DNA from 2 places in the Shewanella acanthi genome. Region 2 is predicted to be linked to the other one. Evidence: predicted binding sites of a transcription regulator. Region 2 holds the regulator's gene; the other holds the start of a gene.
What was found. Region 2 encodes sigma-54, which starts transcription at its own class of promoters, with help from an activator protein. Its sites were predicted from a motif close to GTTGGCACGNNNNTNGNNT; they were not measured.
Positions count from the first base shown of each region.

Region 1 (8,416 bases), 790 kb from region 2:
CCTTAAGGATGCTGCCGCGACTGACTTGATGGCAGGAGCAGATAAGATCATTGTCTGATTTAGGCAGTGTTGGCGCATCGACAGACAGCAGTAGCGCGGCCACGCTGCCGTCAATTTTGTGGCCGGATAAATACAGATTCAGCAGGTTGCCATAGTCGCTGGTATCACCCACTAACAAGGCGCCGGTGATGACATTGCCGTCGTCATTAAGCCAGAGTTTTTTGTAGATGCCCGCAGGTTCATCCATCAATTCGACAAAGCGGCTAGTGTCGCTGCCACGGCTGTTACCTATTGCGGCCACATCCACACCCATTAATTTAAGCTTAGTGCTCATGTCAGCGCCGCTGAAGCTGCCGCTTGCATCACTATTGAGGCCTAAGGAGTGGACGATATGTCCCAGTGTCACCTTCGCCATTTGATAACCGGGGGCAACAAGGCCGAAGATGCGATCATTCCAGCTGGCACACTCTCCGATAGCGTAGATATCGCTTACCGAGGTTTGGCAGTAATCATCTACTGCAAAGCCACCGCGCGCCCCTTTGCTTAGGCCTGCACTCGCCGCCAGATTGTCATAGGGACGAATACCCGCCGAAAACACTAGCATGTCGGTATCGAGCTGTTCGCCGTCGGCGAACTTAAGGCGTAGACGGCCAGTTTCGCCATCGACAATTTCTTCGGTTGCCTTGCCGGTATGGATGACCACACCTAGGTCAGCAATTTTCGACTTTAAGAGCTCACCTGCCTTAGCGTCGAGTTGTACCGGCATCAGTTGGGGGGCGAACTCGACCACATGGGTTTTTAAACCTAGCAATTTAAGCGCATGGGCTGCTTCGAGGCCGAGCAAACCGCCACCGATCACCACTCCGGTTTTGGCATTTTTAGCTGCAGTTTCAATGGCTAATAGATCATCAGTGGTGCGATAGACCAAACATTCTGGGCGCTCACGACCCGGAACCGGTGGCACAAAGCCGTAGGAGCCAGTGGCTAGGACTAATTTGTCGTAGGCTTCGCTGCTGCCATCGGCCAATAGCACGCGTTTAGCTTGGCTATCAATGCCGACCACGGCGACGCCAAGTTTCACTCCAAGTCCCCAGTCCTGATATTGCTCGCGGGTGCTTAGGGCTAAATCATCGAGGCTTGCGCCCTTAAAATAAGATGAAAGTTGTACTCGATCGTAGGCAAGCCGCTTTTCTTGACCTATGACCAGCACGTCCAGTTGTCGTTGAATTCCCTGCTCGCACAGTTGCTCAACAAAGTTGTGGCCTACCATGCCGTTGCCGACGACCACCAATTTGGGTTTGAGGTTTGACATAGGATCTCCTGTGCTTTCGCTTGTATTCCTGATTCTGAAAAAACAAATGGCGCCACGCTCCTCTGCTGGGAGCGTGGCGCCATTGCCATGTTTAATTACCAAATTGTGTTGGGACTAATTCGCCGTCCCAGATGCTGAGCCCGTAGGCGTGTTCAGCATTAAGCCGCCGCGACTTGCGCCAGCAGTTGTCTTGCTAATTGCTCCATCCCCATTCCTGTTCGCATCGATTGGGCGCGCAGTAATTGGAAGGCTTCGGATTCGTTGCGACAGCCCTGTTTAACCAGCAGTTGGCACAGGGTGTCGATGGCAGGATTGGCGAGTGCTTTACCGCTGCGACAGCGATTAAGTGCTCTGCTAACGTCCTCTTCCTGCTTAAGTAACAACAGCATCACAGCTAAAGTTGAGTTCACTGTGGCCGCCTGTAGGCTCATATCTTCGGCGCCTGGGCGGGCGCAATGGGCGAAGCGTGTGAGCACTTCATCATCACCGCCAAATTGCTGTAACTGGGCCTGAGTGCCCTCAGGCGCGCAGATGGGTAGCACCATAGTGTTGACTGCACCGCAACGCCAAAATAGCAGCTCGTTTTCAACCCGTGGATTGATTTCGGCTTCACCCTGATGGCCGCGAAATATCACTAATTCCTGCTCCGGACAGTGTGGCGCCATCGCCGCTAATACCGCTTGGTAATGCACATCTAAACCGTGGTGGAAGTAAGTGCGCACCCCGTAGTGGCAGTTAGCGGGATTAAAGAAACGTACTGCTTGGGTGAGCAAAGTGCGAAGCGATAATGTGCGGTGCAGGGCGCGAATACGTGGCCATAGCGGTAACATGCTATCGAGGCTCATATAGACCACGCCCTTAGCGTCTAGTGCTTTGGCGGCACCCATGGCATCGATAGCGACAGGAATGCCGACCTGCTTCACAAAGGCACCGACATGGTTACGCTTAGGTGAAGCCAGTTCATCCCCATGGAGCACAATGCGTTGGCCTTTTTTGCCGAGGCGCAGCGCAGCGAAGAGTAACCAAGGGAACTGCTCGCGCTTACCCGCATAACAGGGCCAGTCGAGTGTGGCATTGAGTTCGGGTACTGTGGCAAAGACGCTGAAATCCCGGAGCGCTAATGCCACACCAGCGACCTCTTCGGCGGTTTCGCCGCGATGGCGCATGATGAGTAATAGTGAACCAAATTGCACATCATCCATTTCACCCTTGGCCCACAGGTGTACCATGGCGCGGGCTTCATTCACGCTCAAGCTGCGGGCTTTTCTGGGGCCTGCGGCCAGCGCATGCAGCAGCTCGCGGGGGCTGATATTGATGTTAACCTGCGACAGCATGGCGCAGCCCTCCGTTGTCAATCTCTGCGAGTAATTGTTGTAACTCGCTGCCAACGGCCACGACTTCACCGAGGATCATCAGCGTTGGGCCTTGGGTTTGGATAAGTTTCGCGGTCAATGCCATGGTCGCGATAGTGGCAGGGTGCAGCTGCTGCGCTTCACGGCAACCTGCGCTGATAAACACCATCGGCAGATCTGGATTTGCACCCGACAGCAGTAACGATGCGGCGATTTTTGGCGCCTGATCCTTACCCATGTAGAACACTAAGGTGCTACCGAGAGACAGCAAGGTGCGCCAGTGGTGGGTCGTATCGCCGTCCTGCTGGTGGCCAGTGACTAAGGTGACGGAACGGGAAACGCCGCGATGGGTTAAGGGGATTGCCGCCGAGGCTGCGCAGCCAAGCGCCGCAGTTACGCCCGCCACAAACTGACTTTTCACCCCGTGACGGGCTAAAAATAACGCCTCTTCGCCACCGCGACCAAATACGCTGGGATCGCCGCCCTTTAATCGCAGTACTTTTAATCCACACTGCGCCAGTTCAAGTAATTTATGATTGATAGCATCTTGGCTGGCCGAGGGATTACCGCCACGTTTGCCCATGTCGTAGCGTTCGCAGGTTTCTGGCAGTAGGGCCAAAATCTCGTTATCGACTAGAGCATCAAACACCACGGCATCGCAGTTGGCGATAAGGGTTAATGCCGCGAGAGTCAGATTGCCCAAACTGCCACAGCCTGCGCCAACGAGGGCTACGCTGCCCGCATCGAGAGTAGGTAAGGCACTGTTTTGTAAGAATGCTTGCAGTGAGGTGTGCATATTAGTCGGCATCTTGAACGCCTCCCATGGTGACGGCTGAATGTGAAGGCGTTAGGCCCTGTTCCAGAATCGACAGCAACTCACCGCGGCAACTACCACAACCTGTACCGCAGCCTGTAAGTTGCTGAACGGCCTCAAAGCGTTTGGCTGGGGCAAAACTTTGCGCCACGGTAATGATTTGATCGCGGCTCACACCCTTGCAGACGCAGACCAAGGGGCTATCACCCGCGCGCACTAATTGCTCAAGCTTGCCAATGGATTGGGCGCTTGCAATGTCGTCGATAAGGGCAAAAACCGCGGTTTTATCAATGGCGATGCGAAGGGGGGATAACAGGCGAATAGCATGGATGCGACCCGCTTTGAGCTCGCAGTGAATTTCCACGTTTTCTACCGTCCATTTAAGTCCGTTTCGGGCTTCGGGTGAGTCACAGGCTGGCAGGGCGAAATGATGGCACGCGCCTTTTGCGAGCACCTGCTCGAATCGATATAGGGTGTTTTCAATCGCGGTTGGATTTCCCCACTCAATGCCCTGTAGCAAATCTTTACGGCTTGAAATCGCAACCCTTTGCCCCTTGAAGGCGGGCTGTTTAGATATGGTATCGATGCGGCTATCGAGCAGGAGATTCACGCTGGCGACAGCTGTCTCGCGGCCCGTCCAGTGCATTGACATAAACAGCTGGTCAACGGGCACAGTATCGTCGGCAATCACTTGTACTAGTAGCTCGTTGTTAGCCTCAGCAGTCTGTTGGCCTTGAAGCGTCACTAACTGCCCTGAGACAAGTTCCCTCACTACTAAGGTGTCAGGGTGGGCGTAGACGCAGGGTTGTTGCTCGTGGGCAACTAACTGCGCTACATGGCCAGTGCGGCTGCGGGTATGCCATTGATCGCGGCTACGACCCGATAACAGGATTAACGTATCAGTGTGAGTCGCCTCAGGCTGCATTGGCGCAGCCGATGGCACTACAAAACGGGCGCGACCATCGGCGAAGGAAAACACCCCATCGCTATACAGGCGGTTATGGGCATGGCTTGATGTCACTGGCCATTGTATGGGACTGAGCGCCTCATAAGCGTCATCGGTAATGTGCTGCAGGGCTGATAAATCGAATAGTTTATGGGGGAATGCCTGTTTCACCTTTGCAGAGAGCGCTGCGTACTCACGAAAGATATCCGCGGCACTGGCATAATCGAATCCTTGATAGCCAATAGCTTTGGCAACATCACACACCATTTGCCAATCGGCGCGCGCCTCTCCAAGTGCAGGTTTGAAGGCGCGTTGACGGCTAATGCGGCGCTCGCTGTTGGTGGTGGTGCCGGACTTTTCCGACCAACCTTGGGCGGGCAGCAACACATCGGCAAATTGGGCGGTATCTGTGTCGCTAGTGATGTCGGATACCACAACGAAGGGGCAGGTTTGCAGCGCGCGGCGCACTAAGGCTGAGTCGGGTAAGGATGCCAATGGATTGGTTGCCATAATCCACACCGCATTGATTTTTCCATCCGCCATGGCTTGGAACAGCTCAGTTGCAGTTAAACCTGCATGGGGGGCGATATTGCTGCGGGGCCAAAAATCGGCGAGTAACTGACGTTCTTCACAACTAAACCCCATGTGATTGGCGAGCTGAGTTGCAAGGCCGCCGACTTCTCTGCCACCCATGGCATTGGGCTGGCCCGTCAGCGAAAAGAAGCCACAACCGGGCTGACCAATATGCCCCTTGAGCAGGTGGCAGTTGATGATAGCGTTAGTGGTATCTGTGCCCGTCACTGACTGATTTACGCCCATGCAGCTTGCGGTCACTACCGCTTCATTGTCGCAGTATAGCGCGAGTAATTGCTGGAATTGTGTGGCTGAAACGCCGCTTTGCTGCAAAGCATTTTCATCCGTGCCCAGCCAGTTTGCTAACTGGGTTAGCGCATCTTCACTGCCGCTGGTGTGATTGGCGATATAGCCATGATCAACAGCATTAGTTTGCGAAAGATGTTTAAACAGCAAGGAAAACAGCCAGAGATCCTGACCTGGCTTAATGGCAATATGCAGATCGGCCTGACGGGCAGTCGCGGTGCGGCGCGGATCGATAACCACTAATTTAGTGCCGCGACTTTCGCGGGCACGCAGAATGCGCTGAAACAACACTGGATGGGTCCAAGCGGTATTCGCGCCGACTAACACAATCACATCGGCAAGATCGAAATCTTGATAGCAGCCGGGGACGACATCTTCACCAAAGGCGCGCAAATGCGCGCTTACCGCAGACGACATACAAAGGCGTGAGTTGGTATCCACATTCGCCGTGCCCCAAAAGCCCTTGGCGAGCTTATTGGCAACGTAATAGTCTTCGGTCAGCAGTTGACCCGAAAGATAGAAGGCAACTGAGTCACTACCATGTTCTGCAATCGCCTCACTGAATTTACTGGCAACAAGGGATGTGGCTTGATCCCAAGTGAGTTGTTTGCCGTTAGCACCTAAGCGGGGATAACGCAGCGCTTGGGGTAAGGGCAGGGTATCTAATAAACGCTCACCCTTTTGGCATAGACGACCATGGTTAGCTGGGTGCTCAGCATCGCCCTTTAATGCGAATTGCTGGTCACTTTGCATCACCTCGATCCCACACCCTACACCGCAGTAGGCACAGTTTGTTTGAGTTAACTTCACTGGCAGTCCCCCTCTATTGAGTGAAACTGTATAAGCAACAGCCAGGCCAAATATAAAACAGTGATGATTTATAAGCACTTTTCAAAAATAGTGCCGATTTTGCGGAGTGATTTTTGCGCAACTACGGGGCAATTTTAACAATTCATGAACAAGTTTGGTGCAAAAATCCCTTTAAAATCATATACCTAAAAAGAGGTAGACGAGTTATTGAATACCTATAAAGGAGTGGTGTTTACCGCTACGACTAGGAATGCTTTTGCGTCTTAAAAGAGGAGTAATATTTAGATTGCGGGAAATAAAAAAGCGCTAACAAGTTAGCGCTTTTCGTGAATGAATACCTTGCGGGTTTATTTGCTAAATGTCAGCAAAGGCTCTGCGACGACCTGAAAATCCAGCGCCATCGCGATGCTTAGGGCTGTGATAGTGATAATCGAAAATCCAAATACCTGACGCGCCCAACGGGTTAAATCCACGTCTTGACGATACCCCTTTAATGCCATTGCTAACCACCAGAGGCTAGTCGCACAGGTGACGCCCATAAAGGCGATGCCAGTGTAACCTGCCAGCGGCAGCAAAGTGCTGACGAGGGCGAATACGGCGATATAGAGCACTATATGCAGTTTCGCCTTCGCCATACCCTCTGCTACAGGAAGTACAGGAATCTTCGCTGCGGCATAGTCATTAAAGCGGAAAATCGCGATGGCGTAGGAATGCGGCATCTGCCAAAGGCTGAACATCAACAATAAAATTGCTGCGCCCACATCCATTTGACCCGTTACGCTGCAGTAGCCAACCACGGGCGGTACTGCGCCCGAAAAGCTGCCCACTAAAGTGCCGTAGACTGAGTTACGTTTCATATAGAGGCTATATACCCCAACATAAACGATGTAACCAATCGCGGCGAACAGCACGGCTAATGCATTGGTAAACAAGGCTAAGATGCCAAAGCCAAGCACGCCTAAGGTAATACCAAACGCTAACACTCGGCCTAATGGGATTTCGCCCGTGACGGTGACGCGTTTGCAGGTGCGCTGCATTTTGGCGTCGATGTCACGGTCGATACAGTTATTGATAGCGCAGCCAGAGGCCACGACTAACGATAATCCCACTAAACTTGCCAGCATCAAGACCAGATCTACATCGCCCTTGGCCGCTAATAAGAAGCCGCCGGCAACGGAAATCAGATTCCCGAAAATGATGCCAGGCTTAGTAACCTGCACATACCCTTTGAATCGTGCTTTCCATTGCGGTGATGTAAATCTAGCTTGTGTATTCATTTACTGTGTCTCGTTACATCATCAAAGCGTTAGCTTCGAGAATGATCCATACCGACAGACCTACGACCATGACGATGATGAGCGCGGTGAACAGGAATGAGAATGTGTTGATCTTGCCTTCTTTAGAGAAGTCTAAGTGCAGGAAGTACTTAAGGTGTACGATGATCTGCACCAGCGCAGTCGCAATCACAATCGCTAACGTGGTTGATTTTTCGAAGCTGTGGGTCATTACCGCCCAGAATGGGATGGCAGTTAACACGACAGACAGCACGAAACCAACTAAGTAGGATTTGATGCTAGAGGCCAGATCTTCTGTGCCGTGGCCATGATCGTGAGAATGAGTTTGTGCGCCCATTACATTGCTCCTAATAAGTACACTACGGTGAATACGCAGATCCACACGATGTCCAGGAAGTGCCAGAATAAGCTTAAGCAGCCCAGACGGGTGATGCTGCGATTACCCAGTCCAGTCTTAGCCACTTCAATCATCAAGATCGCCATCCAAATCAGACCCGCGGTCACGTGCAAGCCGTGCATACCGACAAGGGCAAAGAAAGATGACAGGAAGGCACTACGTTGTGGGCCGTTACCTTGCTCAATCAGGTGATGGAATTCATAGACTTCCATACCGATAAATACAGCACCCAGTACGAAGGTCACCGCCAACCACGACAGAGTCGCAGCTTTGTTATGGCGCTTAGCGTAAATAAACGCGAAGCCGAAAGTGATACTACTCAGCAGCAGGGCTGCGGTTTCGACCAGTACGAAGTTCAGTTCGAAAATGTCTTTACCAGATACGCCACCGTCGGTGTTCATATAGAGCACCGCGTAGGTTGCGAATACCGACGCGAACAAAATACAGTCGGTCATCAGGTATAACCAGAAACCAAACAGGGTGTTTTCACCCGTGTCGTGGTGTTCGTGGTGCATTTCGCTATGCGCGACTTCTAAATCAGCTGGAATTGCTACACTCATATCAGCCCCTTGCTACTTGACTTAAGTGGGCATTCTCAATGCGAGCCACTT
Region 1 covers NZ_CP080413.1:3,941,271-3,949,686, reverse strand. Annotated here, with positions in the region: gene nirB (nitrite reductase large subunit NirB) at 1-1,312, opposite strand, end outside; gene K0H61_RS16915 (ANTAR domain-containing protein) at 1,471-2,646, opposite strand; gene cobA (uroporphyrinogen-III C-methyltransferase) at 2,630-3,472, opposite strand; gene K0H61_RS16905 (nitrate reductase) at 3,462-6,113, opposite strand; gene cyoE (heme o synthase) at 6,461-7,390, opposite strand; gene cyoD (cytochrome o ubiquinol oxidase subunit IV) at 7,404-7,745, opposite strand; gene cyoC (cytochrome o ubiquinol oxidase subunit III) at 7,745-8,365, opposite strand; gene cyoB (cytochrome o ubiquinol oxidase subunit I) at 8,367-8,416, opposite strand, start outside.
Region 1: the regulator sigma-54 is predicted to act here: its motif matches at 6,146-6,164, upstream of K0H61_RS16905 (nitrate reductase).

Region 2 (8,416 bases):
CGTATTGAATTCTGTTGCGCTGGTGGCCAAGGAATACAATAAGACCCAACTCAATGTATTAGGTTATACCGACAGCAGTGGTTCGGACTCCTATAACCTGCGCCTATCACAGGTGCGCGCCGGTGAAGTCGGTAACTACCTGACGACTAAAGGTGTTGAATCAGCACGTGTCAGTACAAGGGGCATGGGTAAAGCAAGCCCAATCGCTTCTAACAACACCGCGGAAGGCCGTGCACAAAACCGCCGCGTTGAAATCGTATTAACGCCAACCTCTTAATGACGTTGCTACAGCGCTAACTTCGTTGGCGTCGTGTTTTGTAAATAAAAAGTCGCCAATTGGCGACTTTTTATTTTGAGTTAGCGGACTAGCCGTGCATTAGATACAAGGTTGCAAGGCCTAGGAAGGCAAATAGCCCTATCACGTCAGTAACCGTGGTCAGTACCATGCCGCCAGCGAGTGCAGGGTCAACATTGAAGCGCTTTAGGATGAGCGGAATACTGGCTCCAGCAAGGCCCGCTACCGTCATATTGATAAGCATAGCGCCACCAATAAGGCTTGCGAGTGCAATATCATGCTTCCAAATAAAGACTGCGATAAACACTAAAATCGACCACATTAAGCCGTTTAGAAAGCCAATAGCGAGTTCCTTTCCGATGAGCCAGCGGGCATTACTCTGGCCTATATGCCCAAGGGCAATACCGCGGATAACCAGCGCTAGGGTTTGATTGCCAGCGACTCCACCCATACTCGGTACTATCGTCATTAGAATGGCAATAGTTGCAAACTGCTCTATGGTGCCTTCAAACATATTGCTGACAGAAGATGCAAGCAGTGCGGCAAACAGGTTGATGGTCAGCCACAGTGAGCGTCTAAAGGTACTTTTGAATACGGGGGCGAAGGTGTCTTCATCGTCATCCATCCCCGCCATCCCCATCATTGAATGCTCGGCATCTTCGCGGATAACATCGACCACATCATCAATGGTTATCCTTCCAAGCAACTTGCCTTCACTATCCACAACAGGCGCCGATACCCAGTCGTGACGCTCGAACAGCTGTGCCACTTCACTGTCGGACATGCCCACGGGAATGCTTTCGATATCGGTATCGATAATGCTGCTGATATGGGTGTTGGGATCGCACGTGAGCAGATCAGCAAGTTTCACCCCGCCAAGTACTCGGTCGTGTTTATCCACCACATAGAGGGTATCTGTGGTGTCTGGCAAGTTGCCGCGTTGTCGAAGATAACGCAGAACCACATCAATATTGACATCGGGTCTTAGGGTGACTGTGTCAGTATTCATTAAACTGCCAGCTGTCTCGTCGGGGTAGGACAGGGCTTGTTCAACCCGCTGACGATTTTGCAGACTCATCGATTGCAATACTTGCTTATACACAGTGTCCGGCAAGCTTCTGAGAATATAGGCAAGATCATCGGTATCCATACTGGCGGTGGCCTTTGCGACACGCTCTGGACTCATTGAACGGATAAGCGGATCTTTGAGCTCTTCACCAAGCTCATCTAACACATCGCCAAGCTGCTCCTGATCGATAAGCTGGGATAACACTTGACGCGCTTTAGGGGGCGTAGATTCTAAAATTAGGGCGATGTCCGATGCGGCCATGTTTTGTAGCATCTGCCTCACGTGCACAAACATGCCACTGTTGAGCGCTTGGCTCAGCTGATCGAGGCGTTGGCCGACTTGTAGACTATCCGAGGCTTCTACGGGCATTTGTCCTCCAGAATGACGGCCAAGGTGATGGCGTTGGGAAAATTAGGACGTAGGATTATTTATATTGTAATTGAGCAGTGAAGAAAGCGTCGAGCTATAAACATCACAGAGTGAAATTAACTTACTGAAATTAAATAGGCTGTTAGGTTATCTGGATGGGGAGTCTTAGCAGGCTTCGTCGAACTTGGCGTCGATTAAGGCGCAAATGGCATCGAGCGCAGCTTCGGCATCCGGGCCTTCGGCAATTAATTTGATGGTTTTACCCATGCCAGTTTCGAGCATTAATAGACCAAGTACACTGGCGGCTGAGGCTTGTTTCTCACCTTGAATTAATGTGATGCTGGCATCGAACTCTGAGGCGAGCACGACTAATTTGGTTGCGGCTCGGGCATGGAGGCCGAGTTTATTGCAAATGGTGACTTGGCGTTCAAGCTTTGGCATTAGTCAGTTCCCGATGGCGTGCATTGACTTGATGTTTACCGTTACTGAAGCGTTTAGCCAGTTGCTCAGCTATATAGACAGATCGGTGTTGTCCACCCGTACAGCCAATGGCTATGGTCAAATAGCTGCGGTTATTGCGCTCAAGGTGGGGTAACCAAGTTTCGAGTAGATTCTCAATCTGCCAAATAAACTTATTGACTAAGGGTTGGCGATTTAAAAACTCTGCCACGGGTTCGTCTAAGCCCGTTAATGGCCTAAGTTCTGCTTCCCAGTGGGGATTTGGTAAAAAACGCACATCAAACATAAAGTCGGCTTCGGTGGGCATGCCGTGCTTAAAGCCAAATGATTCGAAATTGATCACCAGTTCTTTATCGACACTGCCGAGCAGAATTTGCCGAACCTGATCGCTGAGTTCATAGATATTCAAGTTAGAGGTATCTATGTAGTGATCCATCTGCTGCGATAAAGGCTCAAGCAATTTACCTTCAAGCTTAATGGCTTCCTGCAGTGAGACGCGGCTCTTAGACAAGGGGTGCAAGCGCCGGGTTTCGCTGTAGCGTTTGAGCAGGACTTTATCGCTGGAATTGAGGAAGAAGCTGATAAGTTCAGTGCCATCGGCGAGACTTGCGAGTTGTTTTTCCAACTCTTTGTCTTGCTCTGGCAAGTTACGCACGTCGACACTGATGGCGACGAGATCGTTACTGCCCTTGAGCTGCCCAAGTAAACTGCCGATTAAGGGTAATGGAAGATTATCGACGCAGTAATAGCCGAGATCTTCGAGCACCCTTAGTGCGACAGATTTTCCTGAGCCAGAGCGCCCAGACACTATAACCAGTTTCATCCAGTGATTACCTGATAGAGTTCCGTTTCATCATGGGTTTTGCGTAATTGCTTCAAAACCTGTTTGTCGCTCAGGCGCTCGGCCATCGATGACAGGGTACTTAAGTGCTGCTGACACTGTTCAGCAGGCACAAGCAGTGCAAATAAAATATCAACCGGTTGCTTGTCGATAGCGTCAAAAGCTATCGGTTCCTCACATTTAACGAGTATTGCTATGGGTTGTGCTATATCGGTTAATCTGCCATGTGGAATGGCGATACCGTTACCTATACCTGTGCTCCCCATCTTTTCGCGTGCCACTAGGCTTTCGAATATCTCTTGAGATGAGAGGGTTGGGTACTGGGCAGCGGCTAAGTCGCTGATGAGTTCCAGTACCTTTTTCTTACTGCCCGGAGTGGCGCAGGTTGTGCATTCCGGCCGCAGTATGGTACGAAGTTCCATTGTTAGTGTTTTGTTAACTTCTCTTTGTGTTTAATAACCTGACGATCAAGCTTGTCTATCAGGACGTCTATGGCAGCATACATGTCCGCATGCTCTGAAGTCGCGAAGACTTCACCACCGGTGAGATTGATCCTTGCTTCGGCGATTTGTTGCATTTTCTCAACATTGAGTACAACGTGCACATTATTGATCTGTTCGAAATGACGTTCAAGTTTTGAAAACTTTTCCTCTACATATGCCCGTAAAGATTCTGTTATCTCGACATGGTGTCCACTCAGGTTAATTTGCATAGAAACGTCCTCCGATATCCACTGTAGGTTATAAACTTTTACGCTGGTTGGATGGGGGGATCAGCATCGCTTCTCGATACTTCGCAATCGTTCTTCGGGCGACGTTAATTCCCTGTTCGGCCAGAAGTTGTGCCATCTTGCTATCGCTCAGAGGCTTCTTCTGATTTTCCGCCGCAACCAGTTTCTTAATAAAAGCTCTGATTGCTGTGGATGAACACTCACCGCCATCGTCGGTGCCGACGTGGCTTGAGAAGAAATATTTTAGTTCAAAAAGTCCCTTTGGGGTATGCATATACTTTTGGGTAGTCACCCGTGAAATGGTCGACTCGTGCATTTCAACGGCTTCGGCAATATCGTTCAGAACCATAGGCTTCATGGCTTCTTCACCGTATTCGAAGAAACCTTGCTGATACTGCACAATGCAATTTGCCACCTTAAGAAGAGTGTCGTTACGACTCTCTAGACTCTTAATAAACCACTTGGCTTCCTGCAGATGACCACGGATAAACTGACTATCAGATTGATTTTTACTGCTGCGAGCCATTGCTGCATACTGTTGATTAACATTGATTTTTGGCATGCAATCCGGATTGAGCTCGACGACCCAACGACCATTTTTCTTCGACACTGAGACATCGGGTACAACGTATTCTTCATCTATTGGGGTGATTAATAAACCAGGACGAGGGTTAAGGGTTTGGATAAGGGCAATGCTATCGCGCAGATCATCTTCCTTAAGCTTGGTCTTTCGCATCAACAATCTAAAATCGCGGGCAGCGATCAGATCCAAGTGTTCCTTGATCAGCATGCGAGCGTTATCTAGTTGAGGTGTATCAGGCGAAAAGTGAGATAATTGGATCAGCAGACACTCGCTTAAATCCCTTGCCGCGACACCGAGAGGATCGAAATGTTGGATACGCTTCAATACCGCTTCGACTTCATCGAGTTCGATATCCGGATTACCCATGGCCTCGAGAATCTCTTCGGTGCTCTGGGTCAGATAGCCCTGATCGTCGATAGCATCGATGATTGCGGTGGCAATTGCCATATCGGTGTCGGAGAAGGGGGTGAGATTTTTTTGCCACTCTAAGTGTTCGTAAAGCCCTTCGCTGGTTTCGCCTTGAAAGGGCATATCGTCTTCTCGGCTGCCACCAGGGCCGGCATTGGATGAGGCGGTGTAGACTTCATCCCAAGTCGTATCTATGGGAAGTTCGTCGGGCATGGAATCCTTAGTTAAGGATTCGGCGATATCGACGGCAGAATTATCCTGCTCGGGTGGAAGGGCGCTGGCTTCGCTGAAATCAGTATCGGCGATGGCCTGATTGCGGTCACTCGATGCGTCAAATTGCTCCTCTTCCAGCTCGAGAAGAGGATTTGAGTCTAAGGCTTGCTGGATCTCTTGCTGCAATTCCAATGACGACAATTGTAACAGGCGAATTGCCTGTTGTAGTTGTGGCGTCATTGTTAACTGTTGACCCAGTTTGAGCTGGAGTGACGCTTTCATGCTACCGCTGATCCCTACGTTATAATTTTGAATTTAGGTTACTTGTTATCTTTTTGATTGAGTCAAGAGACCTAAAATTCAAGGAGTTTGGCTCTGTTTTAGTAACTATAGCCTGAATTGTTCACCTAAGTACACAGCCCTAACTTGCTGATTGTTTAAGATCTCTGCGGGTGTCCCCTCTGCGATCAGGTTTCCGTGACTCACGATATAGGCATGCTCACACACGTCTAAGGTTTCGCGCACGTTGTGGTCGGTGATCAGCACTCCAAGCCCACGACTTTTGAGCTGTTCAATGATCTTCTTGATGTCGATAACCGAAATTGGGTCAACCCCGGCAAAGGGTTCATCGAGCAGAATAAACTTAGGATTTGCGGCAAGGGCGCGGGCAATTTCTACCCGGCGGCGTTCACCACCCGACAGTGACATGCCTTGGCTGTCACGAATATGGGTAATGTGGAATTCTTCCAAAAGATGTTCTAGCTCTTCAATCCGTTGCTCGTTATTGAGTTCTTTGCGGGTTTGCAGCACCGCCATGATGTTGTCGTGCACGGTGAGCTTACGGAAAATACTGGCTTCCTGTGGCAGATAACCAATCCCTTTACGGGCCCGTAAATGCATAGGATCGGCGGTTAAGTCATCGTTATCGATAAAGATACTGCCCTTATCGCTTTTGACCAGACCGACAACCATGTAGAAAGTGGTGGTTTTGCCAGCGCCATTTGGGCCGAGGAGCCCGACTACTTGCCCAGTTTTTACCGTGAGGCTGACATCTTTAACGACCTGACGACTCTTATAGCTTTTGGCCAGATTTTGGGCTTTTAAGGTAATTTGGGTCATTGTCAGTCCTGTTTAACAGGTTTGTCAGCGGGAGGATTTTTAAGATCTTCCTGATAATTTTCGGGCTGAATAATCGTTATTACCCGATCGTCACCATTGCCGGTACTCTCTGCAATCAGTTTTTGCTGGGTGATGTTGTAACGAATCAGGTTACCTGTCACTTGGCTACCAGCTTGATCGAGGGTTGCTTGACCTTTTAGTGTTAGAGTGCGTGAAGCCATTTCGTAGCGAATTTCTTTTGCACTGGCAGATGCAGGGCGGCCATCATCGAGGATTTGGCTATAGGTTGCAGGGTTACCCGTGGCGACTAAAATTTTGCTGTTGTCGCCCTCTGCTGAGAAAGCACGCAGCTCATTGGCTTGGATCTTGATCGAGCCCTGGGTCACTTCAACAGGACCGTAGAAGATGATTTGGTTATTTTTGATATCTGCAGTTTGGCTGACAGCCTTAATCTTGACCTCTTGCTGCAAATCACCAACTTTGGCAAAGGCGCCCATGCTGGTCATTAGCATTAGGCTGGCAAGTAATATGTTATTTTGCTTCATAGGTTCCAACTACCTGACTGGTCAATTGCACTTCCTGCGCGTTTAGATCCGCGTAAAGGCCTTGCCCCTGAATATTAAAATCTTTGCCTTTGACGTAGATGATACGGTCAGAGGTCATAATCATAGTGTTAAGATCGAGCTCTAAAAAACTGGTCGACAACGTTTGTATTGGCTCACCGGGGCTGATGGCCTCGATAATAACATTATTTTCTAATGCAACCTTACCCGTATCCTTTAACAAGCGGCCATTATCGGCTTGAATTTGCCATTGTGCTTGACCCTTATCGGGGTACACAAGGTATACAGGGCGAACAAAGTCCGTTTGGTTTTTCTGCTCGAAGTGCTCCATGTGCTGGGCGCTGACTCGGCTATTCACCTGACCCTGCTCATTAAATTCGATGCTACGCAAATCGTCGATAATGTAATCGGGTCTATCGCCATTATTCAAGGATGTATCAGTGTCGTCGCCACGTTTTTGCTGCACTTGCCAATAAAGTACTAATGCAGTACCAAAAAAGGCGATAATAGCGAGGGTCACACGACTCATATACTCATTCCATGGGCCGAAGTAAATTTATTTTGGCTAAGCAAAAGTAAGTCGGTTAGCTCCCTGAGGGCGCCATGGCCACCGTTGAGGTGGGTCACAAAGTGGGCGTGTTGGCGCACATAGGGATGACCATCCGCCACGCAAGCAGAAAGCCCAACGACTTTCATTACCGGCAAATCGACAATATCGTCACCGATATATGCCACTTCTTCAGGAGCCACATTGTAGAGGGCTAACAGCTCTTCATAGGGTTCAAATTTGTTGTCGACACCTTGATAGATATGGGTAACACCGAGTGCTGTCATGCGGTTCTCAACAATTTTAGATTGGCGCCCCGTGATTACCGCCAAATTAAAACCACTGGTCAGTAACGAACGAACACCATAGCCATCACGGGTATGGAAGGCTTTAAGTTCTTCGCCCGAATTGCTTAGATAGATGCGGCCGTCCGAGAAAACGCCATCGACATCGCAGATCAATAACTTAATTTTTTGCGCTCGTTGCCATACCTCATCACTGATGGGGCCATAAAAACCTTGTTGTGGCATTAGATCACTCCTGCTTTAACCATATCGAGCATATTGAGCGCACCGATAGGACGACGATCGGCGTCTATCACTATCAGGCCGTTAATATTTTTAGATTCCATCACCTGTAGCGCATGGGCTGCCAGTACATTACCTGTGATTGTAACGCAGTTGCGGGTCATCACATTAGCAATGGGTGTAGTACGAAGATTGACTTCGGCATCGATGATGCGGCGTAAATCACCGTCGGTAAAGATACCTTCAAGCCTTTGATCTTTATTGACAACGGCGGTCATACCTAACCCCTTACGTGAAATTTCATACAAAGCTTCGGTAATGGTCAGATCATTACTCACTACAGGCAAAGCATCGCCACTGTGCATAACATCGCTGACCTTGAGTAGCAGCTTACGGCCAAGTGCACCACCGGGATGGGAAAGGGCGAAATCTTCACGGGTAAAGCCCTTTGCCTGCAAAAGGGCAATGGCGATGGCATCGCCCATCACTAGGGTTGCCGTGGTGCTTGAGGTTGGCGCAAGTCCTAGCGGACAAGCTTCTTCAGGCACTTCGATGCATAAATGCACTTGGGCTAAACGCGCCATATTGGATTCGGGCTTGCCTGTCATGGCAATTACAGGAATCGCTTTACGCTGAATAACGGGCATCAGGGCAAGAATTTCACTGGATTCACCCGAATTAGAAATCGTTAAT
Region 2 covers NZ_CP080413.1:602,277-610,692, forward strand. Annotated here, with positions in the region: gene K0H61_RS02560 (YiaD family glycine zipper/OmpA-like lipoprotein) at 1-277, shown strand, start outside; gene mgtE (magnesium transporter) at 366-1,733, opposite strand; gene K0H61_RS02570 (HPr family phosphocarrier protein) at 1,899-2,174, opposite strand; gene rapZ (RNase adapter RapZ) at 2,161-3,015, opposite strand; gene ptsN (PTS IIA-like nitrogen regulatory protein PtsN) at 3,012-3,455, opposite strand; gene hpf (ribosome hibernation promoting factor) at 3,458-3,745, opposite strand; gene K0H61_RS02590 (RNA polymerase factor sigma-54) at 3,774-5,249, opposite strand; gene lptB (LPS export ABC transporter ATP-binding protein) at 5,355-6,086, opposite strand; gene lptA (lipopolysaccharide transport periplasmic protein LptA) at 6,089-6,631, opposite strand; gene lptC (LPS export ABC transporter periplasmic protein LptC) at 6,618-7,178, opposite strand; gene kdsC (3-deoxy-manno-octulosonate-8-phosphatase KdsC) at 7,175-7,726, opposite strand; gene K0H61_RS02615 (KpsF/GutQ family sugar-phosphate isomerase) at 7,726-8,416, opposite strand, start outside.